2 linked regions of the Agarilytica rhodophyticola genome follow. The protein of the gene in region 2 interacts with the protein of the main gene of each other region in a pairwise test. Links are inferred from orthologs where the notes say so. Each region holds a gene or a part of one and is shown on either strand. Other genes may lie near its edges.

Region 1 (2,914 bases), 3.3 Mb from region 2 along the record:
TATAGCCACCATGCCCCTCGTGATATGCCAGATAAAGGCCATAGGTATTGGTTCTTGATATTCTGCTCTTTTTGACACTGATACTGTTATACCAAGCGATAAAGTCGATAGCATCGTCAAAGTCATTACGGTCAGCGCCACGATGGCCAGAACTTTTTTTATACCATTTCCATGTATCTTTTTTTGCCTGAGAATAGCCGTAAGCACTACTCTTTCGAGGACCAGGAATAAAGCCTAAGATTTTTGTTCTCGGCGGTTTAGCTTTGGCAACAAAACGCGATTCCTGATACATGATGGCCATATTGGTACTGATCGGAATATTCCACCTTTTCGACGCTTTACGGGCTTGTTTATACCATTTTCTCTTCTCATCGAATATATGACAGATATTGTTGGTATGTTTAGGCGGCGTGCTGACACAGCCAGCAACAAGTGTGGCTAGGGTGAGAATAACGATGGGTCGCACAATACCCCGCATCATGAACGCAATGTCTCTATCAATTCTAAAAATGCCTGTTCATCAATGACTTTAATACCAAGAGATTCCGCTTTAGTAAGCTTTGATCCGGCACCAGGGCCTGCCACTAGACAGTCTGTTTTAGCAGAAACACTACCGGAAACTTTGGCTCCAAAGTTCTGTAAAATCTCCTTGCCATCGTTGCGACTCATGCTCTCTAAAGAGCCTGTCAGCACGAAGGTTTGGCCATTTAACGGCAATACCTCAGGCGTAACTTTTTCGGTTTCCTGCCAGTGAACACCAGCCGCAACCAGCGCATCAACTACGGCATTATTTTGCTCTTGTGCAAAAAACTGCACCACGAAGTCGGCCACGACAGGCCCGACATCATCCACTTCCTGCAAGTCCTCAGCACTAGCAGTGCGCAGACTATCCAAACCGCCAAAATACTGTGCTAGGTTACGCGCAGTGGCCTGCCCCACTTCGCGAATACCTAAACTAAAGATAAAACGAGCGAAGGTAGTATTTTTACTCTCTTGCAGCGCGTGAAGAAGATTATCCGCCGACTTCTCTCCCATGCGCTCAAGATTGGCAACATCATCCCGTTTTAGTGCAAATAAATCTGCAACCGAATGAATAAGTGCATTGTCCACCAGCTGCTCAACAATTTTATCGCCGAGACCATCCACATCCATAGCATTGCGCGAGGCAAAATGTTTTATCGCTTCCTTCCTCTGTGCTTCACAAACGAAACCTCCCGTGCAGCGATATACCGCCTCCCCTTCTTTTGCTTCCACAGGAGATTGACACACAGGACAGCGCTCCGGGAAATGAATACTCTGCGCCCCTTCAGGTCTTTTCGATAATACCACTGAAACAATTTGAGGAATTACGTCTCCCGCGCGCCGGACAATCACCGTATCCCCAATCTTAATCTGTAAGCGCTCCACCTCATCGCGATTATGCAATGTCGCATTGGATACTGTGACACCGCCAACAAACACCGGTTCAAGTTTTGCTACTGGAGTAATGGCACCCGTGCGGCCTACTTGAAACTCCACATCTTTGAGTAAAGTCACTTCCTCTTGGGCTGGGAACTTATGGGCAATTGCCCAACGAGGCGCACGAGATACAAAGCCAAGACTCTGCTGCAAGGCCATTGAATTTACTTTAAAGACAATACCGTCAATATCGAAAGGTAGGCTCGGGCGCAGCTTTTCTAAATATTGGTAATAATCAAGACAACCGTCAGCACCTTCAACTACGCGCCTTTGATCGCTGATAAAAAAGCCCCATTGGCCAAGCTTTTCGATAATTGCCATATGGGTGTCGGGTAGTTCGCCACCTTCATACCAACCAACGCTATAGGCACACATCACTAGCGGGCGTGATGCCGTAATACTAGAGTCGAGCTGGCGTAAACTGCCGGCGGCAGCATTGCGTGGATTAACAAAGGGCTTATCACCATTTTCAAGTGCCTTTTTATTGAGCGCATCAAAGCCTTTATGTGGTAAATAAATTTCACCCCGCACTTCCAAATTAGCGGGGTAGCCTTCACCCATTAGGCGAATAGGGATAGAGCCGATAGTACGAACATTCTGGGTAATGTCTTCACCCGTTTCACCGTCACCGCGAGTTGCTCCCCTTACCAGCACACCATCGCGATAAAGAAGACTGATGGCAATACCGTCAAATTTAGGCTCGCACGCATATTCAATGGTCGCATCAGACTTCAAACGGTCTTTAATACGCTCATCAAAGGCTTGCATATCCTCACTGCTAAAAGCATTATCAAGGGAAAGCATGCGCATTTCATGACGAACACTGGTGAATTCACTCAAAGGCGCAGCGCCGACTCGCTGTGATGGCGAGTCTGGCGAAATAAGCTGGGGGTATTGCGCTTCAATTGTGCTAAGCTCTTGAAACATTCGGTCATATTCCACATCTGGAATTTCCGGGTCATCAAGAACATAGTATCTGTGGCCGTGGTAGATTAGTTGCTGTTTTAGTGTTTCAAGACGCTGTGTTACTTCTGTTATTGTTTTTGCATCAGCCGAAGCCGTCATTCTCCATCCCCAAGATCGATAACATTATGCTCGTGTTAGTTTTTTCTTGCGCTCATACTCAATTACCCGCTGGCGGCCATGCTCAACGGTTTGGCTCGTCATAACACTGCGATTTTCATCTTTCAGTTCACCGTCTAATTGATCCGCGATAAAACGTGCGGTTTGCGCTAAATCATTATAAGCAGCTAAGCTTTCGCCGACTACAGGTAAGCTCAAAAACAAGCTCACGCCGGGTGTTTCAAAATCGTTCATGGTGGCAAGATTAAACGTTCCAGGTACTACCATGTTGGCCAAACTGTATAAAATTGGTGCATCACCATCGTTATTGTGATGGCGATGAAAGATATTCATGTCGCCGAATTTCAAACCAGCTTCCATCAGCGTCGCCAAC
Region 2 (3,464 bases):
GTGCTCATGCTGTCCCTTGATGCTATTTCATGATTCAACCCCTTATTGACAGCTAATCCGCCATCAAAAAGGCATAAAGTATCGAAATGGTATATATGAGCTGCGTTTTTCACTACACACAAGCAAAGCAAACACTACACCAACTTTTATTGTTGAAGAATACTCGCACGAGAGCCAGTGCCTAAGCGCCTAGATGATGCGTACGAGTCTTGGTTTGCATCATAATGAAAAAACACATACAACCAATCGCACCAAAATGAAGCACGCAAGTAAATTTCCGCTACAACATACTCAAAAAGACATACTTCACGAGACTAAGCTACCAAGGAAGAATTGACTACCGCATACTAGTTTAATGATTACACTGGGGTTCACTCATACTGTTTGCGGATATTTTACTCAAAACCATTCGCTTCACGACACGATTCCTCAACTAAATGAACAAAACATCCATTTAGCCAATAGCATAATCTTTGTTTACATATTATCTGCCCCTATAATGGTCGACTTTCTATTTCATTTTCACATCTGGGTAAACAAACACGAGCATGAAAGATAATTATCAACCTGCCTCCATTGAGTCGGAAGTACAGCGTTATTGGGAAGAGAATAAGTCCTTTGAAGTTAATGTAGACAGGTCTAAGGAAAAATTTTACTGCTTGGCAATGTTTCCTTATCCCAGTGGCCGTTTGCACATGGGCCATGTCCGCAACTATACGATTAGCGATGTAATAGCCCGTTTCCAAAGAATGCAGGGTAAAAATGTTCTTCATCCCATGGGGTGGGATGCATTCGGTCTACCGGCCGAAAACGCCGCGATCAAAAATAGTACAGCACCTGCCAAATGGACTTACGCTAATACGGATTACATGCGCGACCAGCTGAAAGCTCTTGGTTTTGGCTTTGACTGGTCACGCGAGGTAACCACCTGTAAACCCGACTATTACAAGTGGGAACAGTGGTTCTTCACTCGCCTTTATGAGAAAGGTCTGGCCTATAAAAAAGTTTCAGCTGTTAACTGGTGCCCACACGACCAAACCGTACTGGCTAACGAACAAGTTATCGATGGTTGTTGCTGGCGTTGCGATACAGTGGTTGAACGTAAAGAAATCCCACAGTGGTTTATTAAGATTACAGAGTACGCTGAAGAACTACTTAATGACTTAGACAAGCTACCTCATTGGCCTGAACAAGTAAAAACCATGCAGCGCAACTGGATTGGCAAAAGCCGTGGCACTGTTATCAACTTCAGTTTGCAGCATACTATCGATGGCATTAAAGACTTTGATGTCTATACCACACGCCCAGACACACTTATGGGTGTTACCTATCTAACCATTGCTGCTGAGCACCCCATCGCCTTATCTCTTGCTAAAGATAACAAGGAAATTGGCGACTTCATTCAAAGCTGCAAAACCCAGTCTGTCGCCGAGGCGGATATGGCCAATATGGAAAAACGGGGCCTCGATACTGGGCTTAAAGCTCTGCACCCAATCACTGGTGAGGAAATTGCTGTTTGGATAGGCAACTACGTATTGATGGATTACGGCTCGGGTGCAGTCATCGCGGTACCGGCTCACGATCAACGGGACTGGGAGTTTGCAAAAAAATATGAGCTAGAAATCAAACAGGTTATTGAACCCACTAAAGGCAGCAGCGCTGAGGTAGAGGTAGATTTAGATAAGGAAGCCTTTACAGAAAAAGGCATGCTGATTAATTCAGGCGAATTTGATGGGTTAGACTTTGCCGGTGCTTTTGAAGCTATATCCCAAACCCTTATCGCAGCCAATAAAGGTAGCGTTACCACACAATATCGCCTGCGAGATTGGGGAGTATCGCGACAGAGGTATTGGGGTGCACCGATTCCCATATTGAACCTCGCTAACGGTGGCGAGATACCTGTACCCGCTGACAGATTGCCCGTGCTGCTGCCTGAAGATGTGGTCATGGACGGCGTTCATTCCCCTATTAAACAAGACGAGGAATGGAAGAAAACAGAAATTAATGGGGAAAGTGCCGAGCACGAGACCGACACCTTCGATACATTTATGGAGTCCTCCTGGTATTACGCGCGCTATGCCAGCCCCAGCGAACATGCCATGCTAGATCCCGAACAAGCGAATTACTGGTTACCGGTGGATCAGTATGTGGGAGGGATTGAACACGCTATTTTGCATCTGCTGTATGCACGCTTCTTCCATAAATTGATGCGTGATGAGGGTCTTTTAGAGAGCGACGAACCATTTACCCGCCTACTTTGTCAGGGCATGGTGCTATCGGAATCTTTTTATAAATTAAACGATGGCCAAAAAGAATGGATCGAGCCTCAAAACGTCACTATGGAAAAAGATGACAAGGGTAAAACCATTAAGGCGATGCTTACCGATACCGGTGAAGAGTTAGAGTTCGGTGGCGTTACAAAAATGTCCAAGTCGAAAAATAATGGTGTTGATCCAGCAACAATTATTGATAAATACGGCGCAGATACTGTACGCCTATTTACTATGTTCGCCTCACCCCCTGATCAAACCCTGGAATGGGCTGACAGCGGTGTGGAAGGAGCGCAACGCTTTTTGAAAAAGCTTTGGAAAGCAGTATCTCAGCATCTTGAAGTGGGTCAGCCTGGTGAACTTAATGTTGATACATTAAGCGCTCAGCAGAAAGACTTGCGGCGCAAAACCCATGAAACCATTAAGAAAGTCAGCGATGATTTTGGCCGCAGACAAACATTTAATACTGCTATCGCTGCAGTAATGGAGCTTCTTAACGAAGTGAGCCGTCACGCTGATCGCAGCAATCCAAATGGACTGGCAGTTGAACGAGAAGCTCTATCTGCTGCCGTTTTATTACTGGCTCCCATTGTACCGCATATCTGTCATGTGCTCTGGAGCGAGCTCGGCGAAGGAGAAATTTTACAACAACCATGGCCGCAAGTAGATGCATCGGCATTGACACGAAGCAGTATTACCGTTGTAGTTCAGGTAAACGGCAAGGTTCGTGATAAAATCGATGTAGCCCCTGACACTAGCCGAGAAGAAATGGAAAAAGCTGCATTATCTAGCGATAAAATACGTAAGTTTATTGATGGTAAACATATTCGGAAAATTATTGTAGTACCTGGAAAACTGGTCAATGTGGTAGCGAACTAATGAGTATATGGATATCTCGATTTTTTGTTGTCGCCAGTGCTTTGGTGATCTCATCGTGCGGCTGGCAATTGCGTGGATTACAGCAGTACCTCGAACAAGGCCCACAGAATATCGGCCAAATTCAACTGGTGACTTCCGCCGATAACCGTCTTTTTAATGCTACTTTAAAGCAGCAATTAAAAGATCTTTCAATTGATATTGAATCAGACTCAGATATCACCTTGAAACTGCAACAAGAAAAAGTCGAACGAAGTCCACTGTCCTACAGCAGTACAGGTATTCCTGTGCAATACCAGCTGATTATGAGTATACGTT

Evidence for each region. The genes of interacting proteins can lie anywhere in the genome.
Region 1: the proteins of leuS (region 2) and ligA interact in binary tests that used the Escherichia coli proteins (3 or more experiments, as listed by UniProt). The link is inferred for Agarilytica rhodophyticola from one-to-one orthologs.

Annotation. Positions count from the first base shown.
Region 1 is NZ_CP020038.1:3,965,196-3,968,109, forward strand. It holds ligA (NAD-dependent DNA ligase LigA), read right to left. Parts: upstream 2,524-2,914; coding sequence 478-2,523; downstream 1-477. Other genes in the region: BVC89_RS16615 (transglycosylase SLT domain-containing protein), read right to left, coding at 1-478; zipA (cell division protein ZipA), read right to left, coding at 2,548-2,914. UniProt on the Escherichia coli protein: DNA ligase that catalyzes the formation of phosphodiester linkages between 5'-phosphoryl and 3'-hydroxyl groups in double-stranded DNA using NAD as a coenzyme and as the energy source for the reaction.
Region 2 is NZ_CP020038.1:676,559-680,022, reverse strand. What follows is about bases 154-3,349. They hold leuS (leucine--tRNA ligase), read left to right. Parts: upstream 154-548; coding sequence 549-3,149; downstream 3,150-3,349. Other genes in these bases: BVC89_RS02880 (LPS-assembly lipoprotein LptE), read left to right, coding at 3,149-3,349. Outside these bases: more of BVC89_RS02880, read left to right, coding at 3,350-3,464.